DNA from 4 places in the Kitasatospora sp. NPDC054939 genome. Region 4 is predicted to be linked to each of the others. Evidence: riboswitches for the same ligand, from Rfam matches in the RefSeq annotation. Region 4 holds a riboswitch; each other region holds the start of a gene.
What was found. A riboswitch is a leader RNA that binds a small molecule or an ion and turns the genes downstream of it on or off. The one in region 4 is predicted to bind cyclic di-AMP.
Positions count from the first base shown of each region.

Region 1: linked by a shared signal. The riboswitch ahead of ACWGB8_RS26115 (transglycosylase family protein) and the one ahead of ACWGB8_RS27585 (transglycosylase family protein) in region 4 are both predicted to bind cyclic di-AMP.
Region 2: linked by a shared signal. The riboswitch ahead of ACWGB8_RS12365 (M23 family metallopeptidase) and the one ahead of ACWGB8_RS27585 (transglycosylase family protein) in region 4 are both predicted to bind cyclic di-AMP.
Region 3: linked by a shared signal. The riboswitch ahead of ACWGB8_RS09380 (NlpC/P60 family protein) and the one ahead of ACWGB8_RS27585 (transglycosylase family protein) in region 4 are both predicted to bind cyclic di-AMP.

Region 1 covers NZ_JBSGXP010000104.1:12,480-19,816, reverse strand. The annotation lists gene ACWGB8_RS26130 (glycoside hydrolase family 13 protein) at 1-1,561, shown strand, start outside; gene ACWGB8_RS26125 (LacI family DNA-binding transcriptional regulator) at 1,587-2,606, shown strand; gene ACWGB8_RS26120 (hypothetical protein) at 2,728-2,928, opposite strand; gene ACWGB8_RS26115 (transglycosylase family protein) at 3,068-4,381, opposite strand; cyclic di-AMP (ydaO/yuaA leader) riboswitch at 4,368-4,494, opposite strand; gene ACWGB8_RS26110 (hypothetical protein) at 4,946-7,051, shown strand; gene ACWGB8_RS26105 (hypothetical protein) at 7,131-7,337, opposite strand, start outside.
Region 2 covers NZ_JBSGXP010000032.1:33,905-41,241, forward strand. The annotation lists gene ACWGB8_RS12350 (MarR family winged helix-turn-helix transcriptional regulator) at 1-124, shown strand, start outside; gene purB (adenylosuccinate lyase) at 256-1,686, shown strand; gene ACWGB8_RS12360 (MFS transporter) at 1,706-3,253, opposite strand; cyclic di-AMP (ydaO/yuaA leader) riboswitch at 3,569-3,722, shown strand; gene ACWGB8_RS12365 (M23 family metallopeptidase) at 3,726-4,754, shown strand; gene ACWGB8_RS12370 (DUF2470 domain-containing protein) at 5,050-5,799, opposite strand; gene ACWGB8_RS12375 (RidA family protein) at 5,968-6,375, opposite strand; gene ACWGB8_RS12380 (IclR family transcriptional regulator) at 6,574-7,326, opposite strand; gene ACWGB8_RS12385 (sugar kinase) at 7,323-7,337, opposite strand, start outside.
Region 3 covers NZ_JBSGXP010000022.1:30,725-38,061, forward strand. The annotation lists gene ACWGB8_RS09365 (hypothetical protein) at 1-169, shown strand, start outside; gene ACWGB8_RS09370 (NYN domain-containing protein) at 324-1,790, shown strand; gene ACWGB8_RS09375 (NlpC/P60 family protein) at 2,002-3,060, shown strand; cyclic di-AMP (ydaO/yuaA leader) riboswitch at 3,394-3,548, shown strand; gene ACWGB8_RS09380 (NlpC/P60 family protein) at 3,559-4,704, shown strand; gene ACWGB8_RS09385 (NlpC/P60 family protein) at 4,931-5,995, shown strand; gene ACWGB8_RS09390 (hypothetical protein) at 6,100-7,218, shown strand; gene ACWGB8_RS09395 (glycosyltransferase 87 family protein) at 7,250-7,337, opposite strand, start outside.
Region 4 covers NZ_JBSGXP010000117.1:5,660-12,996, forward strand. The annotation lists gene ACWGB8_RS27565 (Ppx/GppA phosphatase family protein) at 1-273, opposite strand, end outside; partial or broken gene ACWGB8_RS27570 (DUF501 domain-containing protein) at 411-932, opposite strand; gene ACWGB8_RS27575 (FtsB family cell division protein) at 904-1,416, opposite strand; gene eno (phosphopyruvate hydratase) at 1,562-2,851, opposite strand; gene ACWGB8_RS27585 (transglycosylase family protein) at 3,131-4,156, opposite strand; cyclic di-AMP (ydaO/yuaA leader) riboswitch at 4,162-4,321, opposite strand; gene ACWGB8_RS27590 (cytochrome P450 family protein) at 4,609-5,928, opposite strand; gene ACWGB8_RS27595 (SDR family NAD(P)-dependent oxidoreductase) at 6,108-6,530, shown strand; gene ACWGB8_RS27600 (MazG family protein) at 6,577-7,337, opposite strand, start outside.

The sequences.
Region 1 (7,337 bases), on a different contig from region 4:
CGGCATGGGCGACCTGCCCGGCATCCGCAGCCGCCTGCCCTACCTGCGCGACCTCGGCGTCGACGCCGTCTGGCTCTCCCCGTTCTACGCCTCCCCGCAGGCCGACGCCGGCTACGACGTCGCCGACTACCGGGCCGTCGACCCGATGTTCGGCACCCTGCTGGACGCCGACGCGCTGATCCGCGACGCCCACGACCTGGGCCTGCGGATCATCGTGGACCTCGTCCCCAACCACTCCTCCGACCGGCACGAGTGGTTCCAGCGCGCCCTGCGCGAGGGCCCTGCGTCCCCCCTGCGCGACCGCTACCACTTCCGTCCCGGCAAGGGCGAGAACGGCGAACTGCCGCCCAACGACTGGGAGTCGATCTTCGGCGGTCCGGCCTGGACCCGCACCGAGAACCCGGACGGCACCCCCGGCGACTGGTACCTGCACCTGTTCGCCCCCGAGCAGCCCGACTTCAACTGGGAGAACCCGGCCGTCGCCGACGAGTTCCGCTCGATCCTGCGCTTCTGGCTGGACATGGGCGTCGACGGGTTCCGCATCGACGTCGCCCACGGCCTGGTCAAGGCCCCCGGCCTGCCCGACCTCGGCGGCGCCGACCAGCTCAAGCTGCTCGGCAACGACGTGATGCCCTTCTTCGACCAGGACGGCGTCCACGAGATCTACCGCAGCTGGCGCACCATCCTCGACGAGTACCCGGGCCAGCGCATCGGCGTCGCCGAGGCGTGGACCCCGACCGTCCAGCGCACCGCCAACTACGTCCGCCCCGGCGAGCTGCACCAGGCGTTCAACTTCCAGTACCTGGGCACCTCCTGGGACGCCGCCGAGCTGCGCGAGGTCATCGACGTCTCGCTCGACTCGATGCGCCCGGTCGACGCCCCCACCACCTGGGTGCTCTCCAACCACGACGTCACCCGGCACGCCACCCGCTTCGCCAACACGCCGGGCCTGGGCACCCAGATCCGCACCCCCGGCGACCGCGCGCTCGGCCTGCGCCGCGCCCGTGCCGCCACCCTGCTGATGCTCGCGCTGCCCGGCTCCGCGTACATCTACCAGGGCGAGGAGCTCGGCCTGCCGGACGTCACGGACCTGCCCGACGAGGTCCGCCAGGACCCGTCCTTCTTCCGCCAGGCCGGCCAGGACGGCTACCGCGACGGCTGCCGGGTGCCGATCCCGTGGTCCGGCACCGAGGCCCCGTACGGCTTCGGCCCGAACCCCGGCGGCCCCAGCTGGCTGCCCCAGCCCGCCGAGTGGGCCGGGCTCAGCGTCGAGGCCCAGACCGGCGACCCGACCTCCACCCTGGAGCTGTACCGCAGCGCCCTCGCCGTCCGCCGCGAGCACCGCGCGCTCGGCGCCGGCACCGAGGTCGAGTGGCTGGACGGCCCCGAGGGCACCCTGGTGTTCCGCCGCGACGGCTTCGTCTGCACGGTCAACACCACCGACCGGCCGGTGCGCATCGCCGCCCCCGGCCGCCTGCTGCTCGCCTCCGACGACGCGCTGGCGGTGGAGGGCGACGAGGTCGTGCTGCTTCCGGACACCACCGGCTGGTGGGCGGTCTGACGTGGTTGCAATAGGCTCTGGGACCGTGACTACGGCGCGACTCTCAGACATCGCGGCGCAGGCGGGGGTCAGCGAAGCCACCGTCTCCCGCGTACTCAACGGTAAGGCGGGCGTCTCCGCGACCACGCGGCAGACCGTCCTGGCGGCGCTCGACGTGCTCGGCTACGAGCGCCCCACCCGGCTGCGCCAGCGCAGTGCCGGCCTGATCGGACTGATCACCCCGGAGCTGAGCAACCCGATCTTCCCTGCGCTGGCGCAGGTGATCGAGCAGGTGCTGAGCCGGCACGGCTTCACGCCGGTGCTCTGCACCCAGACGCCCGGCGGCTCCACCGAGGACGAACTCGTCGAGATGCTGGTCGACCGGGGCGTGGCGGGCATCGTCTTCGTCTCCGGGCTGCACGCGGACACCACGGCCGACCACGACCGGTACGCCCGGCTCGCGGGCCGGCAGGTGCCGTTCGTCCTGATCAACGGCTACAGCGAGAAGATCGACGCACCGTTCATCTCGCCGGACGACCGGGCCGCGATGTGGATGGCCGTCCAGCACCTCGCCGAACTCGGCCACGAGCGGATCGGCCTGGCCGTCGGCCAGCGGCGGTACGTGCCGGTGCTGCGCAAGATCGAGGGCTTCACCGCCGCGATGCAGGAGCTGCTGGGCGCCACCCCGGAGCAGGCCGAGGAGCTCGTCCACCACACGCTGTTCAGCGTGGAGGGCGGGCACGCGGCGGCCGGGGCGCTGCTCGACAAGGGCTGCACCGCGATCGTCTGCGGCAGCGACATGATGGCGCTCGGCGCGATCCGCGCGGTCCGCCGGCGCGGCCTTTCGGTGCCGCAGGACGTCTCGGTGGTCGGCTTCGACGACTCGCCGCTGATCGCCTTCACCGAGCCGCCGCTGACCACGGTCCGCCAGCCGGTCGAGGCGATGGCCACCGCGGCCGTCGACGCGCTGCTGGAGGAGGTCGGCGGGAACGCCGCCCAGCGCGGGGAGTTCATGTTCCAGCCGGAGCTGGTGATGCGCGGGTCCACCGGCGGCCGGACCAGGTGACGCACGGCCGCAGGGCCCCCGGGGATGCTTCCCCGGGGGCCCTGCGGCATGTCCGGGACCGGACGTCGAGGGCGGGCCCGCAGGGGGCCTGCGCCGGGCCCGTGCCGGCGGTTGCGGGGCCTCAGCCCTCCTGGGTGAGCGGACGGTCCTGGGCGGCCCGGTGGCCGTCGGAGGCGTCGCCGGTGCGGGTCTCGGTGCGCCGGCCCCGGGCGAGGTAGTCGCGGACGATCAGCTCGACGGCGTCCTGCGGGCTCCTGGTGCCGGCGAGCATCATCGCGTCGATGGCGAGATTGGCGTCGAGCGTGACGGTGACCTGTGCCATGGGTGACTCCTTCTCGGGTGCAGAGCAGCAGCATGCCCTGCCCGGAAGGGATGTGACCACGGTCGTCCGGGCACGCCGGAGCCCCCGGGGAGCGCGGCAGGACGCTCCCCGGGGGCCCGGGTCCGGGATCGGACGCGGATCAGACGCGGCCCGCGAAGTCCGGGGCGAAGCCCGCGACGGTCGCCACGCGGACGCCCGCCCGCGGGTTGGCGGCCTCGACGTACTTGCCGTCGCCGATGTACAGGGCGACGTGGTAGACGCCCGAGTTGGCACCGTTGTTGGACCAGAACAGCAGGTCGCCCGGCTGCAGGCTGTCCAGCGAGACGCGGGTGCTGGCGGCGGCCTGGTCGGCGGCGACGCGCGGCACCGAGATGCCGGCGGCGCGCAGCGCGGCCTGGGTCAGGCCGGAGCAGTCCCAACCGCCGTTGCCAGTGCCCCCGTAGACGTACGCCTGGCCGACCTTGGACTGGGCGAAGGAGACGGCTGCGGCCTTGGCGCCGGTGGCGGCCTGGGCCGGGGCCTGGGTCTGCGCCGCGGGCTTGGCCGCGGTGGACGGCTTGGCGGCGGCCGGGGCCTGGGTCTGCGCGGCCGCGCCGGCGGAGCCCTGGCCGGCCTTGTCGCCGGAGCGGTTGAACCAGTCGAACTTCCGCTCCGAGTCGCCGTCCCGGTCGCGCTCGCCCAGGGCCAGGTGCTGGCCCGGGTAGATGACGTTCGGACCGTCGGTCAGGACGTCGCGGTTGAGCTCGTACAGCCGCTCCCAGCCGCCCTGGACGTCGTGCTTGTCGGCGATGGCGGAGAGCCAGTCGCCGGCGATGACGGTGTACTCGCCGCGCTCGCCCCGGCCGTCCTGCTGGCGGTACTGCTGCCAGTCGCCCTTGGCGGCGTCACCGGAGCCCTTGGCGGGCTTGGCGGCCGACTCGGCGGCGGGCTTGGCCGCGGTGGACGGCTTGGCGGCGGTGGACGGCTTGGCGGGCGCGGGGGTGGCGGGCTTGGCGGCCGGGGCCGGGGCCTGCGCGGCCGGCTTGGCGGCGGTGGAGGTGTCGACGGCGGCCGGGGTGCCGCCCTTGGTCAGGCCGGCCTTGACCGAGCAGACGGGCCAGGCGCCGGGGCCCTGGACGGCGAGCACCTTCTCGGCGGTCGCGATCTGCTGGTCCTTGGTGGCCAGGTCGGCGCGCGGGGCGAAGGCGGTGCCGCCGAAGGCGGCCCAGGTGCTGGAGGTGAACTGCAGGCCCCCGTAGAAGCCGTTGCCGGTGTTGATGGCCCAGTTGCCGCCGCTCTCGCACTGGGCGACCTTGTCCCAGGTGGCGACGGTGGCGGCCGAGGCGGTGCCGGCGGTGAGGCAGGGGATCGACAGGCCGACGCCCGCGACGCCGACGGCGGCGATCAGGCGGCGGGCGCGCTTGGGCAGGCTGGTGCCGTTGGTGGGCAGCATGAAGACGCGGTCCTCTCCCACGCCTGCGAGGTGAGCTGTCGGATTCGGGCTGGAGTTGCCCGGCCGCGCTGTGGACGCGGCTTCACCCCTAGCCCTGGACCGTCCGCGAGGGAGGTCCGGGGCGACTTACCTGTGGGTCCCCCGCTCCTGCCGTGGTGCGTTTCTGCGCTGCCAGCGCACCCGACGGCAGGACTCGGCGTTGCGGGTGAACTGGGTCCGTGTGGCCACGAACGGGGAGCACGTTAAGCAGACCCGCTCTCAAACCGCAAACATGTGTGACTCTCGTCACGGTGTGCCTGCACGGTCCGGCGGCGGTGTCCACCATGATCAGAAATGACCGATTTCCGGCAACGCCCGTACGGCTGGACCGATCTGCCTATGCTTCAGAGCGTCAGGACCGACGCAGCCGTCTGGGGGGAGGGCTACGCAACGATGGCCATGGACGAGGACCGGCGCCCCGGGGACCCGGACCCGCGGCCCGCGCCGCCGCCGGCACCGAGGGGCCGCGGAGCGCACCGCCGGGCAAAACACCGCAGAGCGGACACACCGGGCGAAGGTCCGCCAACTCCGGTACCCCGCCGGACGATGCTCCGCTGGCTCGCCGCCGGAACGGTGCTCACCGCCGTCAGCGGCGGCGAACTGCTGCGGCGCTCGCTGAGCGGCCCGGGCGCCCAGCCGGTCGCCGCGCTCCGCACCGGCAGCGCCCCCGGCACCCCGCCGCCGTCCGGCCCGCCCGGCGCACCGGCCGCCGCACACACCCACGGCGGACCCCCGACCACCGCGGCCGGACCGGGCACCCCGGAGCCGCCCGCCCCCGGGCCCACCGTCGACCAGGGCGGCCGCCGCTGGTCCGACCCGGCCGGCTGGGGCGGCAGCGTCCCGGGCCCGCGGACCGCCGTCCGGATCACCGACCGGGTGCTGCTCGACGCCGACGCCGCCGTCGGCTCGCTGCTCGTCGAACCCACCGGCTCGCTGGTCTTCGCAGCCGACCGCAGCCTCACCCTCGCCTCGGTCGGCAACGTCGAGGTCCGCGGCACCCTGGCCCTCGCCCCCGACGGCGCCGCCGTGCACACCCTCCGCTTCCCGGAGGTCGACGAACGCCGCTTCCGCGGGGACGGTATGGAGGTCGCCGGGACCGACACCGGCCTCTGGGTCACCGGCACCGGCTACCTCCGCCTCGACGGCGCCGCCAAGACCGCCTGGGTGCGTGCCGCGGACGGCCTGCGGCCCGGCGAAACCGCCCTCAGGCTCGCCGCCCCGCCCACCGGTTGGCTGCCCGGCGACGAACTCGCCGTCACCCCGACCGGCCCGCCCGCCGACGAGGGCTTCAGCACCGCCTACGACCTCGTCACCGTGAAGTCCGTCAGCGGAGCCACCGTCACCCTCGCCGCACCGCTGCGGTACGCCCACCCGAAGGTCGCCGCGGGCGGCGGCGTGAACGCCGGCGCCGAGGTCCTCAACCTGACCCGCAGCGTCCGGGTCGAGGGCACCGCGAAGGGCCGCACCCACGTCCACCTCACCAGCTCCCGCCGCGCCGACGTCCGGCACGCCGCGCTGCGCTGGGTCGGCCCGCGCACCGACACGAAGGAGACCTGGAAGGGCCCCGACGGCGCCGCCCCGGTCACCGCCCCGGTGCTCGGCCGGTACGGCCTGCACTTCCACATGCTCGCCGACGGCAGCCGGGGCACCGTCGTCGAGGGGGTGGTCGTCCGGGACGCCGGCAACCACGCCTTCGTCCCGCACGCCAGCCACGGCATCACCTTCCGCAGCTGCATCAGCCACGACACCTGGGAGGACGCCTACTGGTGGGACGGGCCGCTCGACACCCGCACCCCGCAGCGCCCGTCCGACGACATCGTGTACGACTCCTGCGTGGCCTCCCGCACCGTGCTCGAACCCAACCCGCGGGCCTACCGGCTGAGCGGCTTCAGCCTCGGCGCGGGCACCGGCGGCAAGGCGCTGGACTGCGTGGCGGTCGGCGTCCAGGGCGCCACCGGCGCCTCCGGCTTCCACTGGCCGGAGACCAGCGAGGGCGTCTGGGAGTTCCGCCGCTGCGTGGCCCACAACAACCTGCAGAACGGCATCTTCGTCTGGCTGAACGCCCGCCACCACCACACGGTCACCGAGTTCGCGGCCTTCCACAACGGCGGCTGGGGCATCGAGCACGGCGCCTACCTCAACGACTTCGACTACACCGCGAGCGTGCTGTACGGCAACGCCGGCGGGGGAGTGGCCCTGCACGCGCTCGGCCGGGACCGGGGCACGGTCTTCGACGGCCTGCTGATCGACGGCGCCGGCCGCGCCGACTTCGGGGTCTCCACCGCCCGGCACGAACTCGCCGGGCAGACCGTCACCTTCAGCCGCTGCCGGATCACCGGGCACCGCCGGGCCGGCTTCGCGTTCCGGGCCGGCGCTGACGGCCGGCCGGACGACGTCGCCGTCCTGGACTGCGAGTTCGGCGGAAACGAGCTGTGGCTCGACCCGGAGGCCGGGGACCCGAAGAACATCGTGCTGCGCCGGGCCGGGTCCGCCGAGGCGGTGCAGGTGCTCCCGGCGGGCCGGGGCGGCTCGGCGCAGCCGCAGTGGAACGCCGGCAGCGACGCGCTGCCCGCGCTCGCGCAGGCCCCCCGCGCGGTGCAGCTCCCCTCGCTGCGGCTGCGGGACGCCGCCGCGCCGACCGCCCGGCGCTGAGCCGCGGGCCGCGCCGCGGGGGACGCCGAAGGGCCCGGTACCGCACGGTACCGGGCCCTTCGGGCGTGCTGCGGGAGGGTTACTGCTCGGCCGGGCCCTCGGCGGCCTCGGCGGCGGCGGCCTCGGCCTCCTCCTCGGTGAGGACGGGCTGGGGCGGCAGCGCGGCCAGGTAGGTGGAGGCCACCAGCTGGCCCACCGTCTGGTACGTGCCGAGCGGGGCGGCGCTCGGGCAGCCGGTCTCCTCGGCGGCGGCGGCCAGCAGCTCGGAGTCGGCCTCGGGGCCGAT
Region 2 (7,337 bases), on a different contig from region 4:
CCTGGTGCGCAGCGAGATGGCCCGGACCCACCAGGCGCTGGCGAGCATGAGCGACGAGCAGAAGGTCGCCCTGCACTCGATCTGTTCGCAGGTGCTCCCGGTGATCGGCGGCCGGTCGCTCTGACGGCCGGTCGCTCTGACGGCCGGTCGCGCCGACGGCCGCGGGGCCGGTCGGGTGCGCCCGCGCGGCGGTGCGCCCCGCCCGCCCGGGTGCGCCGCCGTTCCGGCTGACCTCGGCTGTTAGGCTTGCGAAGCGTGAGCGCGAAGCCCCAGATCCCCAATGTCCTGGCCTCCCGGTACGCCTCGGCGACCCTGGCCCAGCTGTGGTCCCCCGAGCACAAGGTGGTCCTTGAGCGCCACCTGTGGCTCGCCGTCCTGAAGGCCCAGCAGGACCTCGGTGTCGAGGTGCCGGCCGACGCCGTCGCCGACTACGAGCGGGTGATCGACCAGGTCGACCTCGACTCGATCGCCGCCCGTGAGCGGATCACCCGCCACGACGTGAAGGCCCGGATCGAGGAGTTCAGCGAGCTCGCCGGCCACGAGCAGATCCACAAGGGCATGACGTCCCGGGACCTGACCGAGAACGTCGAGCAGCTGCAGATCCGCCAGTCGCTGGAGCACGTGCGCGACCGTACGGTCGCCGTGCTGGTGCGCCTGGGCCGGCTCTCCGCCCAGCACGCCGAGCTGGTGATGGCCGGCCGTTCGCACAACGTCGCCGCGCAGGCCACCACGCTGGGCAAGCGCTTCGCCACCGTCGCCGACGAGCTGCTGGTCGCCTTCAACCGCCTGGAGGAGCTGATCGCCCGCTACCCGCTGCGCGGGATCAAGGGCCCGGTCGGCACCGCCCAGGACATGCTGGACCTGCTCGGCGGCGACACCGCCAAGCTCGCCGAGCTGGAGCAGCGGGTCGCCGGCCACCTCGGCTTCGACAACGTGCTCACCAGCGTCGGCCAGGTCTACCCGCGCTCGCTGGACTTCGAGGTGCTGACCGCCCTCGTCCAGCTGTCGGCCGGTCCGTCCTCGCTGGCCAAGACCATCCGCCTGATGGCCGGCCACGAGCTGGTCACCGAGGGCTTCAAGGAGGGCCAGGTCGGCTCCTCCGCGATGCCGCACAAGATGAACACCCGCTCCTGCGAGCGGGTCAACGGCCTGGCCGTCATCCTGCGCGGCTACGCCTCGATGACCGCCGAGCTGGGCGGCGACCAGTGGAACGAGGGCGACGTCTCCTGCTCGGTGGTGCGCCGGGTCGCGCTGCCGGACGCCTTCTTCGCCTTCGACGGCCTGCTGGAGACCTTCCTGACCGTCCTCGACGAGTTCGGCGCCTTCCCCGCCGTGATCGAGGCCGAGCTGGACCGCTACCTGCCGTTCCTGGCGACCACCAAGGTGCTGATGGGCGCGGTGCGCGCGGGCGTCGGCCGGGAGACCGGGCACGAGGTCATCAAGGAGCACGCCGTCGCCTCCGCCCTGGCGATGCGCGCCGGTGCCCGCGAGAACGAGCTGCTGGACCGCCTCGCCGCCGACGAGCGGATCCCGCTGGACCGCCAGGCCCTGGACGCGCTGCTCGCCGACCGGCTCTCCTTCACCGGTGCGGCCGGCGCCCAGGTCGCCGAGGTCGTCCGCCGGGTCGAGGCCGTCGCCGCGGCCTACCCGGAGGCCGCCAAGTACGCGCCGGGCGACATTCTCTGACGCTCCGTCGGAGCTGCTGTCAGCTCTTCGAGGGCCCCGCTGCCGGACCGGTGGCGGGGCCCTCGGGCGTCGGGGCCCGCAGGTGGCCGGGGTCCAGCGGCGGAGCGCCCGTACTGCAGGACCACTGGCAGTCGGGCTCGGCCACCGGGCGCTGCGGGTCGTCGGGCGCCAGCACGTTGCCCCGGACGGTGGCGGCGGCCAGCAGCCCGCCGGCGACCAGGAGTCCGGCACAGATCAGCATCGCGGTGCCGAAGGCCGCGTCCACCGCGGCGGGCACCTGGTAGGCGTCGCCGCTGAGCCCGGCGAGCGCGGGCAGGGCCGCCACCGCGAGCAGTCCGGCCGCCCGGGCGGCGGCGTTGTTGACGCCGCTGGCGATCCCCGCCCGGCGCACCTCGACCGCCGCCAGCACGGTCGCGGTGAGCGGTGCGACCAGCAGCACCATCCCGCAGCCGAGCACGGTGACGGCCGGCAGCACGTCCGCCCAGTACGAGGCGTCCGGTCCGATCCGCAGCATCAGCAGCACCCCGGCGGCGCAGATCAGCGGGCCGAGGGTGAGCGGCAGCCGGGGGCCGATCAGCTTGCCGAGTTCGCCGGCCCGCGCGGAGAACGCCAGCATCAGCACGGTCGTCGGCACCAGGGCGAGCCCGGCGGTGAGCGGGGAGAAGCCGGAGACCGTCTGCAGCTGCACCATGAGCAGGAAGAAGATCCCGCTGAACGCCGCGTACACGCAGAGGGTGACCAGGTTCACCGCGGTGAACAGCCGGGAGGCGAAGAGCTCCGGCGGCAGCATCGGTTCGGCGCGGCGCCGTTCGACCAGGACGAACACCGTGCCGAACAGCAGGCCGGCCGCCCCGGTGAGCCAGACCACGGGGGTCAGGCCCTCGCCGGCTGCGGTCAGCGCATAGGTGACGGAGCCCAGGGCGAGCGCCGCCAGGACCGCACCGGCCACGTCGAAGCGGCCGACGGCCCGTTCGTCCCGGCTCTCCGGGACGTGCCGGGCGGCCACCGCGATCACCAGCACCGCCAGCGGGACGTTCAGCAGGAAGATCCACCGCCAACCGGGCCCCTCCACCAGCCAGCCGCCGAGGAAGGGGCCGACCGCCGCCGACACCCCGCCGAGGCCGGACCAGAGCCCGACCGCCCGGGAGCGGTCGTCGGGGTGGAAGGCGGCCTGGAGGATCGCCAGCGAACCCGGGGTGAGCAGTGCCCCGCCGATGCCCTGGAGGGCGCGGGCGGCGATCAGCACCTCGACGGTGGGGGCGGCGGCGCAGGCCGCCGAGGCGGCGGCGAACCAGGCGACGCCGAGCAGGAAGATCCGCCGCCGGCCGTAGCGGTCCCCGAGCGCCCCGCCGAGCAGGATCAGCCCGGCGAGGGTCAGCAGGTAGGAGTTGAGGGTCCATTGGAGGGCGGCCATCGAGGCGCCGAGGTCGGCGCCGATCCGGGGCAGCGCGACGTTCACCACCGTGCCGTCGAGCATCGCCATGCTGGAGCCGAGCACGGTCGCCAGCAGGACCCAACGGCCCTGCGCGGTGCTCAGGCGCAGGGTGCCTGCCTCGTCATTCGCCACGGCCCGATCGTGCTCCCCGGGGGCCTACGTGACAAGGGTCACCGGTGGTGTGTCGGGGGATGGCCCTGCGTGTGTGATCGCATGCGCACGGATGAGGAAATGGGCGCTGCGGAATCGCCCAACTGCACGGCGTAATCGGATTGTGTACATACTGTGCAGCCGATCATTCGGAGCGTCACGGCATTTCCCGATCTTGCGCCGGAATTCGGAGATCGACATTGCTTCGGTTCGGCGGATGGGTTTTAGTTCAGCGACCGCCCGGCCATCCCGGGTGGATCCACCGGGTAGAACGCCTAGTCCTGCCGCTGCCCGGAGGTTCGAACTGAGCTCTGTACGGCAGGAGCGGGGGACCCACAGGTAAGTCGCCGGACCGTCATTTCGGTTCGGCTAGGGGTGAAGCCGCGCTTGCGGCCGGGCAACTCCAGCCCGAACCCGACAGCTCACCTCGCAGGCGTCGGAGAGGAAATCTTCCATGCCCGCACAGGCTCGTCGTATCGCCCTGCCCCGCGCCGCCCGCATCGGTATCGCCACCGCCGTCACCGGCGCCGCGTTCGCCCTCCCGCTGGTGACCGCCATCAGCGCCTCGGCCCACACCGCTCCGGCCGCGAAGACCCAGCCCGCGCAGACCTCCACCTGGACCGGCGCCACCAGCGTCGACGCCGTCGCCCCCGCCGAGAAGCCGGCCGAGGCCGCCAAGCCGGCCGTCGCCGAGAGCTACAAGGTCGTCAGCGGTGACACCCTCTCGAAGATCGCCTCCGCCAAGGACGTCCAGGGCGGCTGGCAGGCGCTGTACGAGCAGAACCGCTCGGTCGTCGGTGCCAACCCGAACCTGATCTTCCCCGGCCAGCAGCTGTCGCTGGGTGCCAAGGCCGCCGCCGAGGCCCCGAAGCCGGCCGCCCCGGCCGCAAAGCCGCAGGCCTCGCAGGACTCCGCGAAGCCGGCCGCCAAGCCCGCCGCCAAGCCGGCCGAGGCCCCCAAGACCGCTGCCCCGAAGCCGGTCCAGGCCGCCAAGCCCGCCGCTCCGGCCGCCAAGCCCGCCGCCGCGCCGGCCACCCAGGCCCCGAAGCCCGCCGCCCCGGCCCCGGCCGCCGCCGCGTCCGGCTACGTCGCCCCGGTCAGCGCCAAGCAGGGCACCGCGTACGGTGTCGCCGGCTCCATGTGGTCCTCCGGCCACCACACCGGCGTGGACTTCGCGGTCCCGACCGGCACCAGCCTGAAGGCCGTGGCCGCCGGTACCGTCGTCAAGGCGGGCCCGGGCGGTGCGTACGGCAACGAGGTCGTCATCAAGCTGGCCGACGGCAAGTACGCCCAGTACGCCCACCTGTCCTCGATCAGCGTCTCGGCCGGCCAGGCCGTGACCGCCGGTCAGCAGGTCGGCCTCTCCGGTGCCACCGGCAACGTGACCGGCCCGCACCTGCACTTCGAGATCCGCACCACCGCCAACTACGGCTCGGACGTCGACCCGATCGCCTACCTGCGCGCCCACGGCGTCAGCATCTGAGGCGACCCGGTCGCACCGTCCGCGTCGAACGGACCACCGCTGGGTGCGGGGCGAACGACCGCCCGGGATGGTCATGTCGGGTGACCGCCCGACCGGGTGATCGCCGCGCCGAGTGGCGTTGAGAAGCCGGGCCGGCTCCGCGAGGGACTTCCTCCCTCTCGCGGGGCCGGCCCGGCTCTTCGTGTTGCGGCTCTTCGTACCGCGGCTCGCGTGTTCGGTGGTGCGTGGTCCGTGTCGCATGCCCCGTGCCCCGTGCCCCGTGTTCCGCTCGCAGGAGTGTGCCGGAGTCGGCGGGTCAGGGCCGGTGGGCGGGCACCGCGCTCCGGGCGGCGGTCAGCAGCTGGTACACCCGGTGGCCGAACTCGTCGGCGTCGTCGGCGGGTTCGGGGAAGACCAGGCGGATGTCGCGGTGGCCGTGCGGGTGGTCCAGGCGCAGCACCAGGCCGTAGCGGTCCAGGGCGAGCGGGCGGACCTCCGGCCGGTCGGCGAGCAGGTTCGGGTCGATCAGCCGGGTGAGCATCGCGAGGGCGTCCGGGTGATCGTCGGCGAGGTGGGTGAGCAGCCCGGCCTCGTAGCGGGCGAGCGGGTCGGGCTCGGCGAGGGCCAGGTCGGCGCCGAGCATCGCGGTGGTGCCGTACGGGGTGGAGATCACCGCGTGGGCGACGTCCAGCGCGAGGTGGACGCCCAGGCCGTCGTCGGAGAGGTGGGCGGGGTGCAGCCGGCCGGCCAGGGTGAGCCGGGCGCGCACACGGTCGCGGACGGCGACCGGGGCGATGTCGGTGATGTCCAGGACGACGGCGAGCCCGGCGGGTTCGCGGGCGGCGAGGAGGGTGAGGGGGGCGTCGAGCGGGGCCGAGAGGCGGAGCCGGGAGCCGTGGACGGAGACCGGGGTGTCCAGTTCGTGGTGTTCGCCGCAGGCCCGGACCACCACGGAGGCGGTGGCGGTGAGCAGGCTGCAGACGCGCTCGGCGGCGGTGGGCTCGGGGACCTCGGCCGTCGCGGACGCGTCGGACACCTCGGTCACCTTGTCGGCGAACGGGCTCATGGCTGACCTCCGGTTAGTTAGGTGAGGCTAACCTAAGCCGATTGTGGGTTCACGGCAAGCCCTGCCGGGCGCGGCGCGGCGGGCCCGCGCCGTCGGGCGGAGCCGTCCGGAACGGCGGAGGGGCCCGGACCTCGTGCGGTCCGGACCCCTCGTCGTCAGCCGTGCCGATCAGCCGATGACCGCCTGCGCGTCGATCTCCACCAGCATGGGCTCCTGCGGGAGTTCGACGAAGATCGTGGTGCGGCAGGGCTTCACCCCGCCCGGCGCGATGTTCTCCTCGATGAACTCGGCGTAGACCTCGTTCATCAGCGGGAAGTCCGAGCGCTTGGTGAGGTACACGCGGAACATCACCACGTCCTCGACCGTGGCGCCGCCCGCCTCGACGATCGCCTTGACGTTCTCCAGGGTGCGGCGGGTCTGCGCCTTCACGTCGCCGGGGTACAGGTACTCGCCGGTCGCCGGGTCCTGCGGGCCCTGGCCGGAGACCTGCAGGATCGGGCCCTTGCGGACGCCCTGGGAGAACATCCAGGCGGGGGCGGGGGCGCCGTCGGTGCGGATCTCGGTCTTGTCGCTCATCTGCGGCGTTCCTCGTTCGTGGTGACGGGTGGTTCGGTCGGGGCGGCGGTGCCGTGTGCTTCGGGGCGTCGGTGCTTGCGGTTCGTCGGGGGTGGTTCGTCGGCGGCGGGTCGATGGTGCGTTCGGCCGGGCGGCGGGCGGCGGGCGGCGGGCGGCGGGCGGCGGGCGGCGGGCGGTGGGCGGGCCGGGGCCGGGGGGTCAGCCGGACTGGGGGTGCTGGCCGCAGTCGGCGGAGACCGCCCGGGTGGTGGCGAGCAACTGGGGCAGCAGCTCCAGCACCTGCTCGTACGGCAGGACGACGTCCGGCACCGAGATGGACGCCGCCGCGACCACCCGCCCGGTGGCGTCCCGGATCGGCGCCGCGATGCAGTTGATGAACGCCTCGTGCTCCGCGTGGTCCTGCGCCCAGCCCTGCGCGGCGACCCGCTCCAGCTCGGCGAGCAGCGCCTCGGGCGTGGTCAGGGTGTTGGCCGTGTGCGGGGCGAAGTCGATGCCCGCGACCACCCGGCGGCGCTCCGGCACCGGCAGGTCGGCCAGCAGCACCTTGGACACGGCCGCGCTGTGCAGGACGGCGCGCAGCCCGATCCGGGAGTACATCCGGACCGGGTGCCGGGAGTCGTACTTGTCGATGTAGACGACCTCGCCGCCCTCGTACGCGGCCAGGTGCACGGTCTGTCCGGTGGCGGCGTTCAGTTCGGCGAGCCGCGGGGCGGCGATCCGGCGCACCCCGCGCTGCTCCAGGGCCAGGCCGGAGAGCGCGAACAGGCCGGCGCCGAGGTGGTAGCGGTAGGCCGGATCGCGGTAGACGAAGCGCTCCTCCTCCAGGCTCTGCAACAGCCGCAGCACCGTGGTCTTGTGCACGCCGAGCACCTCGGCCAACTGGTCGAGGGAGCGCTCGCCCTCGCCCAGCTCGGCGAGGATGCGCAGGGCGCGGGTGACGGTCTGGCTCATCGTGCTCCAAA
Region 3 (7,337 bases), on a different contig from region 4:
CCACTTCGACCTGGCCGGCGAGTCCAAGGTCGAGGAGACCGAGGTGCTCAGCGAGACCGTCGAGTCGGTGCGCTGCCGCTGGTGCAACGCGGTCGACCAGGTCGAGCTGGTGGCCCGCCCGGACGCGGAGGCCGCGCAGGCCGAGGCCGCCGAGGGCGAGCAGGGCTGACGCCCGCCCCGTGCGGTGCCCGGTGCGCGGCGCGCCCGCGCACCGCACGGGACAATACGTACGGATGGTACGGAGCGTGACGTCGGGGCGGCGGCCCAGGGCCGGGCGCACCCCGCAGGACAGGATCGGAGCCGAGGACGTGGTGGACGCAGCGATGGAGCCCGGCGGGCCGCAGGGGCAGCCGCCCGCTGTGGACGCGCAGGCGCCGCACGCGGTCGAGGCCGTCCCGTCCGGTGAGGGCTCCGGCGGCCCGGCGGAGCCGGACGCGGCGGCCGAGCCCCCGACAGGCGACCCGGAGGCGGACCGCGCCGCCGAGCACCTGGACCGGCCGCTGCCGGAGGGCGTGCGCCGCCGGGTGGTGGGCCTGGCCGCCGACGCGCTGGGCGGCCTGCCGGCCGCCGACCTGCCGCAGTCGCTGCGCCCGTACGCCAAGTTCACCCCGGCCCGGCGGGCCAAGTACGCGGCGACGGCGCTGGCCGCCGCCCTGGAGTCCGAGCCGTCCTTCCGGGTGCGGATAGCGGACCGGCTGCGGCTGGGCCAGCCCGACCTGGTGCGGGCGCTGGAGAGCGGCACGGTGCCCGGCGCCGCCGATCCGATGGACGTCGCGGCCGCCGCCTACCTGGTGCGTTCGGCGGGCTGGAGCCGGCTGGTCGCGGAGGCCGGCGAGGAGGCCGAGCGGGCCGGCGCGGAGGGCGCCGCGGCGGAGGCCGCACGGCTGGTGGAGAAGCTGCAGGCGGAGCTCTCCGAGCTGCGGGCGGCGGCCCGGACGGACCTGGAGCGCCAGCGGGCCGAGGCCGAGGGCGTGCGCAAGGAGGCGGACTCGCTGCGCAAGAAGGTCCGCTCGCTGGAGAGCGACACCCGCCGGGCGCAGGCCGAGACGCGCCGGCTGGCCGCCGAGCTGGAGGCGCTGCGGGCGCAGTCGGCCGCCGAGCGCAGCGCCGCCGAGAGCGAGTCCCGCCGGCTGAAGCACCGGGTATCGGAGCTGGAGGGCGCGGCCGAGCAGGGCCGGCGCTCGGCCCGCGAGGGGCGCAGCGTGGAGGACATGCGGCTGCGGCTGCTGCTGGACACCGTGCTGCAGTCGGCGCAGGGGCTGCAGCGGGAGCTGGCGCTGCCGGTCGCGCAGATCCGGCCGGCGGACCTGGTGGAGGCGGTGGTGCCCGGTTCGGCCTCGCCGCACGACGTGGCCCGGCGTGCCCTGGCGGAGGACGATCCGGCGCTGCTGGACCAGTTGCTGGCGCTCCCGCAGGTCCATCTGGTGGTGGACGGCTACAACGTGACGAAGACCGGCTACCCGACCCTGCCCCTGGAGCAGCAGCGGCTGCGGCTGCTGGGCGGTCTGGCGATGCTGGCGCAGCGCACGCAGGCGGAGGTCACCTGTGTGTTCGACGGCCAGGACCTCGACGTGCCGGTGATCATGGCGCCGCCGCGCGGGGTGCGGGTGCGCTTCTCCCGGACCGGCGAGACGGCGGACGAGCTGATCAGGCGGCTGGTGCGGGCCGAGCCGCAGGGCCGTCCGGTGGTGGTGGTCTCGGCGGACCGGGAGGTTGCGGAGGGCGTGCGGAAGGCGGGCGCGCGCCCCGTGGCGTCGGTCCTGCTGCTGAACCGGCTGGCCCGGCCCTAGTACGGTGCCTCGGGGCACTACCCTTTGGTGACGCGCGGTCAGCCGTCGGCTTGCCGTGCTGTGTGGATCCCGTGAAGCCGGGACGGGGGCCGGAAGTTCGTACTCCGCAGGGAGTGGCGCAATCCTGTGATCTTCACTAGGGTCTGGCGTCAAACCTATTTTCCGGATTCTCACTCGTACGGGTGAGTCCAAAGGAAGAAGGAGCCCCTCCTTGGCCTCCCACCGCCGTCCCAAGCAGCCGAGCCGCGCGCGGGTCTCCGTGCTCACTGCCGCCGCTGCGACCGCGGTCGCCCTCTCCGCGCAGGTCAGCGCGCACGCCGCCCCGCCGAAGCCGTCCAAGGAGGACGTCAAGACGCAGGTCGACCAGCTTCACGAAGAGGCGGAGCAGGCCACCGAGAAGTTCAACGCCGCCCAGGAGCGGGCCGAGCAGCTGCGCAAGCAGGCCACCCAGCTGCAGGACCAGGTCGCCCGCGGCCAGGAGCAGATGACGCAGCTGCAGGCCGGCCTGGCCGAGGTGGCGGGCGAGCAGTACCGCTCCGGCGGCATCGACCCGTCCGTCCAGCTGATGCTGGCCTCCGACCCGTCCGGCTACCTGGACAAGGCCTCCAGCGTCCAGCAGGCCTCCACCAGCCAGGCCGAGGCGCTCAAGGGCCTGCTCGACCAGCAGCGCCGGCTGGACCAGCAGAAGACCGAGGCCGCGGCCGTCCTGGCCTCGCTGGACAGCACCACCAAGGACCTCAACCAGTCCAAGGCGGATGTCAACCGCAAGCTCAAGGAGGCGCAGGACCTCCTCAACTCGCTCAGCGCCGCCGACCGCGCCGCGCTGCAGCAGGCCAAGCAGGCCGCCGACCGCGCCTCGCGCGACGCCGCCCGCGCCGACCTGAGCGCCCCGCTGCCGGAGGCCGCCGGCTACGCGGGCGTCGCCGTCGGCAAGGCGATGAGCAAGCAGGGCTCGCCGTACCAGTGGGGGGCCACCGGATCGAGCACGTTCGACTGCTCGGGCCTGATGGTCTGGGCGTACAAGCAGGCGAACGTCTCGCTGCCGCGCACCTCGCAGGCGCAGGGCAACGTCGGCACCCGGGTGCCCTCGCTCGCCGAGGCCCAGCCGGGCGACCTCATCATCTACCGCTCCGACCGCAGCCACGTGGCGATGTACATCGGCAACGGCCTGGCCGTCCACGCGCCGCGCACCGGTGACGTCGTCAAGGTCATGAAGGCCGACGGCCGGTCGGACGGCATGAGCGTCAACACCATCCGCCGCGTCGTCTGACGGACCGGCAGTACCCCCGGGACACGCCCGGACCGGCCCGCCCGGTCCTGTGATCCGCGCCACCCCTCCGGGAGGGGTGGCGCGGTTGTTTGCGGTGTCCGGTCGGGAAACGGTCAGCCCTGTGCGGTCGGCCGATCACACGTGGTCATATTCACAAATGAACTCAGCTGACATTCCATCTTTTTTCTGACAACGATTTGAACGGATCACGGATTCATTACTAGGGTCGTGCCTTGAACCACCGCACAGTCGATCACCCAGCCCGGGTGGCGGCGGTGGTTACCGCCGAGTTCGCGAGGCAGCTGGGACAGTCCGACTGTCCGACAGGGGACCCCTCCGGGGGGGCTGCACAGCGGAGCCGGGGAACCATGTTCCTCCGGGGTGAATCGGCGCCAGGTCGGCCCGTGGAAGGGCCGGTGAGGCGTCGTAGGGCATGCTTCCGGCCCGAACCCGTCAGCTCACCCGGTAGGCGGACGTAGGAAGAAGGAGTCCGCCTTCGTGGCGTCCCATCGTCGTCCCAAGCCTGCCGGCCGCGCCCGCGTCTCGATCCTGACCGCCGCCGCCGCCGCGGCCGTCGCCCTCTCCTCGCAGTCCGGCGCGCACGCCGACCCGATGCCGAGCAAGGACCAGGTCAAGGAGCAGGTCGACCAGCTCCACGAGCAGGCCGAGGTCGCCACCGAGAAGTACAACGGATCCGTCGCCAAGCAGCAGGAGCTGCAGAAGCAGGTCGGCGAGATCCAGGACAAGGTGGCCCGTCAGCAGGCCCAGGTGACCGACCTGCAGGGCGGCCTGGCCGAGATCGCCGCCGAGCAGTACCGCAACGGCGGCATATCGCCGACCGTCGAGCTGATGCTCTCGACCAACCCGGACAGCTTCCTGACCCAGGCCGGCACCCTCAACCAGGCCGGCAGCACCCAGTCCGGCGCGCTGAAGGAGCTCAAGGAGCAGCAGCGCAAGCTCGACCAGGACCGCTCCGAGGCGCAGACCAAGCTCAACGAGCTGGAGTCCACCACCCAGCAGCTGAAGGCCTCCAAGGAGGAGGTCCAGGCCAAGCTGGCGAAGGCCCAGGAACTGCTCAACACGCTGACCGAGCAGGAGCGCGAGCAGCTGCGCCTGGCCGAGGAGAAGGCCGCGCTGGAGGCGAAGCAGAAGGCCGAGCAGGCCAAGCTGGACGCCGCCAAGGCCGCGGCCGGTGCCGCCGACCGCGCCTCGCGCGACGCCGCCCGCCCGGCGGCCGGCTCCACCGCCGCCACCTCGCCGGTGGCCAAGCCGCCGGCCCCGGCCGCGAACAGCTCGCGCGCCGCGGCGGCCATCGCCGCCGCCGAGAGCAAGCTGGGCGCCCCGTACGTCTACGGCGCCACCGGTCCGTCCTCGTTCGACTGCTCCGGCCTCACCGGGTGGGCGTACGCCCAGGCGGGTGTGTCGCTGCCGCGCACCTCGCAGCAGCAGGCCGGCGCCGGCACCAACGTGGGCACCAACCTCGCCAACGCCCAGCCCGGCGACCTGATCATCTACCGCGCCGACCGCAGCCACGTCGCGCTGTACGTGGGCGGCGGCCAGGTCATCCACGCGCCGAAGCCCGGCGCCAACGTGCGCTACGAGACCGCCAGCATGCTGCCGATCTCGGCCATCGTGCGGGTCTGATCCCGCGTCGCTCCTCCCGCAGGCCCGGCCTCCCCTCCCGGAGGCCGGGCCTGCGGCTTTGCCGTCGACCGGCCGCATGTCCGATTCAGGGTCAAATATTCGATCCCGCGGGGGTTTGGACTCACTCGTCCCGAATCGCTAACGTCTGCCACCGGACTCCGCTTCCCCGACCGCCCGATCCCGGTGCGGCGGCGGGTCCGGGCCGCAGGATCGGAGCCGCCGCCGCATGTCCGTGCACCGCCGACACCCGCTGCCAGGAGCGCATGCGCTCGCCCGTGCGCTGGTCCTGACCGCGGCGGCGACGACCGCGCTGGGGGTGGCGACGGGCGGCACCGCCCAGGCCGTCCCCGGGGTCCCGGACGGGCCGACCGCCCGCAAGGACGTCAAGGCCCAGGTCGAGCAGCTCTACGACGAGGCCGAGCAGGCCTCGGAGCGGTACAACGCCGCCCAGGAGAACCAGCAGCGGCTCCAGGCCGAGGCCGGCGCCCTCCAGGACCAGCTCGCCCTCGCCCAGGAACGGCTGAACGAACTGCGCGGCGACCTCGCCACCCTGGCCGGCGCCGAGTACCGCGCCGGCGGGCCGGCCAGGACCGTCCAGCTGATGCTCGCCACCGATCCCGAGGGCTACCTCGCCCGCGCCCGCAGCCTCGACGTCTCCGCCGAGCAGCAGAACGGGACCCTGCGGGAGATGGTGGGCCGTCAGCGCAGGCTCGACCAGCGCCGCGCAGAGGCCGGCGCCAAGCTCGCCGAACTCGACGACGTCCGCCGCTCCCTCGCCGAGACCAAGGACCAGATCCAGCAGCGCCTGACCAAGGCGCAGCGGCTGCTCAACAGCCTCGGCGCCGCCGAACGGGCCCGGCTCACCGCCCAGGACGCCAGGGAGGCCGAGCAGCGCGCCACCCGGGGCGCCGACCGGGTCGACCTGGGCGATGCCGCGCCCGCCTCCGAACGCGGCGCCGCCGCGCTGGCCGCCGCGACCCGGATGATCGGCTCGCCGTACGTCTTCGGCTCCACCGGCCCCCGTGCCTTCGACTGCTCGGGTCTGATGTACTGGAGCTGGCGGCAGGCCGGAGTCACCCTGCCGCGCACCTCGCAGGCCCAGGCACACGCCGGCCGGAGGGTCAGTCTGTCCGAGGCGCAACCGGGAGACCTGGTGATCTACTACCGGGACATGCACCACGTGGGCATGTACGCGGGCGGCGGTGTGATCGTGCACGCCCCCTACCCGGGCGCCAAGGTCCGCTACGAGAGCGTCAACACGATGCCCGTCACGGGGGTGGTCCGGCTCTGAGCCCCACCGGGCAGCACACCGCCGGCCACGCCGGGGCGGTCCGCAGCGGACTGTCCCGGCGCGGCGCGCTGCTGCTCGCGGCCGGGGCCCTCGCCCAGCTGTCGGTGCCCCGCACGCCGCCCGCACCGGCGGGCGCTGCCGCGGCACCCCCGGCCCTGCCCGGCGCGCCCTCCCACCACGAACTCGCCGCCCTGCTCGCCGACCGGGCGCAGGCCCTGCGCACCGCCCTGGCCGCCGCGCCGCCGGCCGAGCTCGGCTACCGCACCCCGGTGCCCGGCCCGTCCGCCGGGCCGGGCCGCCTCTCGGTGACCGCCGAACTGGCCGCCCGGGTCGCCGGGTACGACGCCTACCCGGTGGTGCACCGGCGCCGGCTGGAGCTGGTCCACGACGGCCCCGGCGGCGGCTGGCGGGTGGCGCACGAGGAGGGCGCCGGCGGCGGGGCGCCGCTCTGGGACTTCGGCCCGCTGCGCGCCGCACAGGGCCGGCACTGCCTGGTCCTCGGCCTGGCCGACGGCCCCGACCCGGCCGGGCCCGCCGCCGTCGCCGACCGCGCCGTCCCGGCCGTCAACGCACTCTGGGGCACCGCCTGGGCCGGCCGGCTGCTGCTGGAACTCCCCGCCACCGGCGACCAGTTCGCCCGACTGCTGGACGTCCGCCCGGCCGACTGGGCGGACATGGCGGCCGTCACCACCGCGGCCCCTGGCGCCCCGCACACCGCCCCCGCCGACCGGATCGTGGTCAACCCCGAGGCGTACGAGCGGCTCAGCGCCTTCGGGCGGCAGGTGGTGCTCACCCATGAGGCGGTGCACGTCGCCACCCGGGCCGACACCCGGCCGTGGACGCCGCTCTGGCTCTCCGAGGGCGTCGCCGACTGGACCGGCTACCGGGACTCCGGCCGCACCGCCCGGCAGATCGCCCCCGAGCTGGCCCGGGACGTCGCCGAGGGACGGGTGCCCACCGAACTGCCCGCCGACGCGGCCTTCACGGCCGGGTCCGGCGGCATCGCCCAGGCGTACGAGCAGTCCTGGCTCGCCTGCGACCTGATCGCCCGCCGCCACGGGCCCGAGCGGCTGGTCGCGCTCTACCGGGCGGTCGGCGCGGCCGGGCCCGGCATCGGCCGCGAGCAGCTGCTCGACCGGGTGCTGCGCGCCGAGCTGGGCCTGGGACTGGGAGAGTTCACCGCGCACTGGGTCGGCACGATGCTCGCCCAGCTGCGGGCCTAGACACGCCCTGGGGCGCGCCCCAGGGCATGGCCTAGCGGTCGGCCGGGGCGGGGCGCTCGATGCCGTCCAGCAGGTCCTGCTCGTACGCGATGCCGGGGCGCACCGGGTAGGCGGCGCCC
Region 4 (7,337 bases):
GTCCCGGGAGGCGCTGGTGGCGACGAAGCGCAGGTGCTCCGGGCCGACGCCGTACCCGGCGACGACCTCCGCGTACTGGCGGCAGGCGGCGAAGGTGCGCTCCAGCGCGTCCGGGTGGAGCCGGCCGGTGCGGTCGACGCCCTGGCCGAGCCGGTTGATCACCATCCGGCGGTCCAGGTCGGTGATCGCGCCGGTCTCCGGGTCGAGGTCGGCCACCAGCAGCCGGATCGAGTTGGTGCCGCAGTCGATCGCGGCGACCCGCGTCGTCGTCATTCCCCGGCCCCCTCGGCGTCGGCGGCCCGCTTCTTCGCGGCGCGCTCGGCGGTCTTCTGCTCCTTGGCGGCGATCACCGCGGCGTGGTCCTGCTCCTTGGCGCGGTTGCGCGCCACCCGCGCGCCGGCCTCCTCGACCTCGGCGGCGGAGACGCACGGGCCCTTGGCCCACCAGTCCTCCAGCATGCCGAGCGCCTCGTCGCCGAGCGGGTTGACGCCCGGTCCGGCCGCCAGCGAGTGGCCGGCCAGCACGTGCAGGCACTTGACCCGGTCCGGCATGCCGCCGGCGCTCGGGAAGCCCTCCAGCACCTCGATGGCGTCCCGGCGGGCGATGTAGTCCTCGTGCGCATTCTGGTAGGCCGCCGCCAGCTCCGGGTCCTCGGCCAGCCGGGCGCTCTGCTCCTTCATCACGCCGTCCGCCTCCAGGGTGCCGATCAGCGAGGCGGCCTTGGGGCAGGTCAGGTAGTAGAGCGTCGGGAACGGCGTGCCGTCCGGGAGCCGGGGGGCCGTCTCCACGACGTCGGGGTTGCCGCACGGGCAGCGGTGCGCCACCGCGCGCAGGCCGCGCGGGACGCGGCCGAGCTGGGCGGCGATGGCGGCGACGTCGGAGTCGGAGACGGTCGGGTGGTTCTCAGTGGTCATGGGGGGAGCTGTCTCCAGCGGAGGCGGTGGCGGGGGCGGTTGGAAGGGGCGCCGCGGGCGGCGCGGCGAGGGCGGCGGCGTCGGCGGCGTCCACCGAGCGCCAGAAGGCGGTGTACCAGGGCTGGGCGGCCTTCACCGGGCCCGGCGCGGCCGGGCCCGCGGCGGCGGTGCCGCCGGTGGGCTGCCCGGCGGCCGGACCGGCCGGCTCCACCGAGACGAACGGGGTCTCCCCCGGCAGCGCGTAGTGCAGCCGGGCCCGGGCCTGGGCCTTCACGTACTCCGGGTCCTGCCAGCGGGTCTTCTCCCGGCGCAGCTGCTCGACCTGCTGCCGGGCGTGCTCGGCCCGGGCGCGCTGCGCCGAGATCTCGGAGCGCTGGGAGACGAACTGCCGGGTCGGGTAGGCGAGGATCGCCACCAGCGAGCAGAGGACCAGGACGAGGACGGTCGCCCGGCTCGTGAACCGGGGCCGGGCGGCGAAGCCCGGGATCCTCCAGCCGGTCATCTCGCTGCCCCCTCCTGGTCCGCTCCTGCCGCCGCTCGGGCGTGAACGCCCGCCGGTCGTGACGGTGCCCCGCCGCCCACCCTACGGGGTGAACGGTCGGGGCACCGAGACGAGCGGTGTGTGTCCGCCCGCGCGCCTGCCGGGCCTACTGCTCGGCGGAGCGGAACCGCGGGAAGGCGCCGCGGCCGGCGTACTCGGCGGCGTCGTCGAGGATCTCCTCGATGCGCAGCAGCTGGTTGTACTTGGCGACGCGCTCGGAGCGGGCCGGGGCACCGGTCTTGATCTGGCCGCAGTTGGTGGCGACGGCCAGGTCGGCGATGGTGACGTCCTCGGTCTCGCCGGAGCGGTGCGACATCATGCAGCGGTAGCCGTTGCGCTGGGCCAGCTCGACGGCGTCCAGGGTCTCGGTCAGCGAACCGATCTGGTTGACCTTCACCAGCAGCGCGTTGGCGGTGCCGGTCTCGATGCCCTTGGCCAGGCGGGCCGGGTTGGTGACGAACAGGTCGTCGCCGACCAGCTGGACCTTGTCGCCCAGCTCGACGGTCATGGCCTTCCAGCCGTCCCAGTCGGACTCGTCCAGCGGGTCCTCGATGGAGACCAGCGGGTAGGCGGCGACCAGCTCGGCGTAGTACGCGATGAGCTCGGCGGCGGAGAGGGCCTTGCCCTCGAACTGGTAGGCGCCGTCCTTGTAGAACTCGGAGGCGGCGACGTCCAGGGCCAGCGCGATGTCGCGGCCGGGCACGTAGCCGGCCTTCTGGATGGCCTCGGTGATGAGGTCCAGCGCCTCGCGGTTGGAGGCCAGGTTCGGGGCGAAGCCGCCCTCGTCGCCGAGGCCGGTGGACAGGCCGCGCTCCTTCAGGACCGCCTTGAGGGTGTGGTAGACCTCGACGCCCCAGCGGACGGCCTCGGAGAAGGACTCCGCGCCGATCGGGGCGATCATGAACTCCTGGATGTCGACGTTGGAGTCCGCGTGCGAGCCGCCGTTGAGGATGTTCATCATCGGGACGGGCAGGACGTGCGCGTTCGGGCCGCCCAGGTAGCGGAACAGCGGCAGGTCGCTGGCCTCGGAGGCGGCGTGCGCGACGGCCAGCGAGACGCCCAGGATGGCGTTGGCGCCGAGCGAGGACTTGTCCGGGGTGGCGTCCAGGTCGAGCATGGCCTGGTCGATCAGGCGCTGCTCGGTGGCGTCGTAGCCGACCAGCTCCGGGCCGATCTGCTCGATGACGGCCAGGACGGCCTTCTCAACACCCTTGCCGAAGTAGCGGTTCTTGTCGCCGTCGCGCAGCTCCAGCGCCTCGAAGGCACCGGTCGAGGCACCCGACGGAACGGCGGCACGGCCGGTGCTGCCGTCGTCGAGGCCGACCTCGACCTCGACCGTGGGGTTGCCACGCGAGTCGAGGATCTCACGGGCTACGACGACATCGATGGACGGCACGAGGCATCTCCTATGGCGGAAGCAGGGTCCTGCTGACGGGGTGGTGGGGTCGGCGGGACGATTGCGGAGTCGTTACGACCAGAGCCTAACCGCACGGGCTCCCCGGGCCACGTCCACCTCGCTCCCGTCTCAGGGTGTGGCCCGGCTACCCACCGGTAATTCACCTGCCCGACCCGTGGGATGCACCCAGAAGCGGACGAAGGGGGCCGAACGACCCCCTCCGTCGCCGGGCGGTGCACGGGAGGAGCGGCGGGCCGGCGGACCGGGCCCGGCACGGCGTCAGCCGAGGTTCAGCACCTGGCCCGGGAGGATCAGGTCCGGGTTCTCGCCGACCGTGCCGCGGTTGCCGTCGTACAGCGCGGGCCAGCCGCCCCGGACGTCGTTGGCGGCGGCGATGGCCGACAGGGTGTCACCCGAGCGGACGGTGTAGCCGTGGCCGTCGGCCGCCGGGGCCGCCGGCTGGACCGCGGCGGGAGCGCCCTCGGCCGGGTGCGCGGCCGTGACGGGCGCGCCGTCCTGCGCGGACGCCCCGGTCGCGGTGGCGACGGGGGCACCGGTGGCGGTCGCGGGGGCCTCGGGGGCGGCCTGGGCGGCGGGCTCCTCGGGGGCGGCCTCGGCGGCGGGCGCCTCCTCGGCCTCCTCCGCACCGGCGGCGCTCGACGCCTCGGCCTCCTCCTGGGCGACCTTCGAGGCGGCGAACATCTCGTAGACGCGCGCGTGGCTGGTCCAGTACCAGGCACCGTCGTTCTGGTACCAGTACACCCGCGACTGCTCGTCCCAGCCGGCCTTGCCGGTGAAGACCGGCTGGGCGGGCCGCTCCTGCGCGGGCGCGGCCTGCTGGGACGGCTGCTGGGGCGCCGCGGCGGGCCGCTCGTTCGCGCCGCCCTTCTGGGCCTCGTTGGAGCGCTCGACCTGGGGCGGGGTGTTGTCCTTGACCAGGCCGGCCTTCTTGGAGCAGACCGGCCAGGCGCCGGGCCCCTGCGAGGCGAGCACCTTCTCGGCGACCGAGATCTGCTCCGCCTTGCTGGCCTCGTTGGCCTGCGGCGCGTAGGCGGTGCCCCCGAACGACTTCCAGGTGCTGGAGGCGAACTGCAGGCCGCCGTAGTAGCCGTTCCCCGTGTTGATGGACCAGTTGCCGCCGCTCTCGCACTGGGCGACGGCGTCCCAGGTGCTGACCGGGGCCGCGGAGGCGCCGGTGGCGGAGAGCAGGGGCAGGGCGAGTCCGACGCCCGTGACCCCGGCGACGGCGATGGCCTTCTCGGTCTGGGTGCGGCGACGGTGGCGGCCGGTTCCGACGAAGAGCATGGAGGTGTCCCTCTCCGTACGCCTGCGAGGTGAGCTGTCGGGTTCGGACCGGGAGGTGGCCCGGCCGCGTCGCGCGGAGACTTCCGCGTCTGCGGCTTCACCCCAAGCCGTGGGGACGGCAACAAACCTGGGTCCCCCGCCCCTGCCCATGGGTGCTGGTCGGCTTCCCGGCGGCGCGGCGGGCAGGATTCGGCGTACCGCGCTCGGGGTCCGCAGCTGCGAACTGAACCGGAGAGTAGACAAACCCCGAACCGATCACAAGCTCATATCGTCGGTATCACGCACGAATTACGGAGACCGTTCGATCGCCCACCAACGAGGGCCGTATGTCCGCTTTGATGATGGTTCAGGCGGATCGTTCTCACCCTCGTCCGACACGCCGTCAACGTGTCGCGGCGGCACGGGAACGGCATCGGGAGCATACGGATGGCTCGGCGGGGCCGACCCGGGCCTCACCCTCCCGGACCGGCCCCAGTCTGCTGCTCGGGGGTGAATTCCACGGGGAGTTCACGAAGTCCTCGCATAATCAGACCGCCGCGCCAGCGCAGATTCTCCGGACGCTCCGCCAGCGCGACGTCCGGCAGCCGGGAGAGCAGCGTCGCCAGCGCCGTCCGCCCCTCCAACCGGGCCAGCGGGGCGCCGATGCAGTAGTGGATGCCGTGGCCGAAGCCCAGGTGCGGATTGTCCGCCCGGGCCAGGTCCAGGGTGTTCTCGTCGGAGAACCGGGCCGGATCGCGGTCCGCCGCCGCGAGCACCACCAGCACCGGGTCGCCCACCGGGATGTCCACCCCGCCGATGGACAGCGGCCGGGTCGCGAACCGCCAGGTGGCCAGCTCCACCGGCCCGTCGTAGCGCAGCAGCTCCTCGATCCCGGTCTCCAGCAGCCCGCTCTCCCCGCGCGCCACCGACGCCTGCAGCAGCTCCCGCTGCCCCGGGTTGCGGAACAGCGCGTACATCCCGTTGCCGATCAGGTTGATGGTCGTCTCGAAGCCGGCGAAGAGCAGGATGAACGCCATCGCCGCCGCCTCGTTCTCGGTGAGGTGCTCGCCGTGGTCGCTCGCCCGGATCAGGCCCGAGATCAGGTCGTCCCCGAGGTCCGCCCGCTTGCGGTGGATCAGCTCCAGCAGGTACGAGCGCATCCGCTTGACCGCCCGGCCGACACCCCCGCGCGGACCGCCGCCGTGGCGGATCATCATGCCCGCCCAGTCCCGGAAGTCGTCCTGGTCCTCCGGCGGCACCCCCAGCAGGTCGCAGATCGCGTAGATCGGCAGCGGGAACGCGAACTCGTGGATCAGGTCCGCACTGCCCCGGGCCGCGAACCCGTCGATCAGCCGGTCGGTCAGCTGCTGCACCCGCGGCTCGAACTGCGCCACCCGGCGCGGCGTGAACGCCTTCGACACCAGCCGGCGCAGCCGGGTGTGGTCCGGCGGGTCGATGTTCAGCAGGTGCGTCATCAGCTCGGCCTGCCGCTCGCCCGGGATGCCGACCCGCCCGCTGCGGTGCGCCTGCTCGCTGTGGTGCGCCGGGTTCTTCGACAGCCGCCCGTCGGCCAGCGCCTGCCGGGCATCCGCGTACCGGGTCACCAGCCAGGCGTCGACCCCGCTGGGCAGCGTGGTGCGGTGCACCGGCGCGTGCTCGCGCAGCCACGCGTACGCCGGGTACGGGTCGGCGGCGAACTCCCATGTGAAGAGCGGCGGGCGGTCCGGGTGGTCGGGGTGGCCCGGGTGATCGGGCAGGCGGTGCGGGGTCGGGGGCACGGGCTGATCGGGCATGGCCCGACGGTATCCGGTGGACGGGACGCACGAGCGCGGAGTGACCCCGGGGTACGGCAGGCGTGAGCCTGGTCACCTGAGGGGTAATCCCTGTTGCGGAGGGTCAGGACCTGCCTACGATCCTCCGCAACATCGTCGTGGGCGCCGGTGCGGAGCCGCCCACAGGGAGGAGCCCACCCATGCGGGTAACCGGGGCAGTCGTGGTCATCGCGGTACTGGAGGGCGGGTCGGGCGCCGACCTCGCCCGCCGCTTCACCGCCGCGGGCGCCGTCGGTGTGCTCATCGCCGACCAGAAGCCCGGCATCGCCGAGGACCTCGCCGCCGAACTCGACCGGCCGGGCTGTCCCGTCGTCGGCGTCTGCGGCGACATCCACCGCCCCAGCGACGTCGCCGCCCTCGTCGACACCACCGAGAAGCACCTCGGCCCGATCGACCTGTTCTGCGTGGCCGGGCCCGGCGGCGAGCGCATCGTCTCGCTCGCCGACCTCCCCGCCCACCTCGACCTGGACCGCCTCGCCGAACTGCTCGCCCTGATCGGCGAGGCCATCGGCGAGGTCGTACCGCGCCGGCGCCGCGTCATCGAGGTGACGGCGGCCGTCTGAGGCCCCCGAACGGCTGCAGCCCGACCGGGCGGCTGCAGCCCGACCGCTACGGCTCCAGGCCCTCCGCCGCGCGCACCGCGTCCCGGTAACCGCGCGCCGCCGAGCGCAGCGCCGCGTCCACGTCCACCCCGGCGTCGTGCGCCCGCTGCGCCACCGCCAGCAGCAGCCGGCCCGCCGACTCCGCGGTCAGCTCCGCCGGCAGCTCGTACGGCTCGTCCGCCACGCCCGTGAAGCCCGCGCGCCGCACCCGCGAGACCAGCTTCGCCGCGTACGCCAGCGACGGCAGCCCCGCCGGGACGCCGTCCAGCACCGACTCGCGCTCCGACTTCTCGGCCGCCTTCAGCTCCTCCCAGTTCGCCTCCACCTCGGCCGCGCCCCGCGCCTCGGTGTCGCCGAACACGTGCGGGTGCCGGTAGACCAGCTTGTCGACGATGTCCCCCGCGACGTCGTCGATCGAGAACGGGTCCTCCGGGTGCTCCTCGGCGATCCGGGAGTGGAAGAACACCTGGAGCAGGACGTCGCCCAGCTCCTCGCGCAGCGTGCCGCGGTCCCCGTCCTCGATCGCCTCGACCAGCTCGAAGGCCTCCTCCACCAGGTACTTCACCAGGCTGGCATGGGTCTGCTCGGCGTCCCACGGACAACCCCCCGGCGAGCGCAGCCGGTCCATCACCGACGCCAGGTCCAGCAGCCGCGCCCCCGGCAGGTCGTACGAACCCGGCAGCACCTCCAGCTCCGGGACCGCCCCCGTCTGCTCCACCGCCAGCCGCGCCAGCGCCACCGTCAGCCCGGGATCGCCGTCCGCGCCGC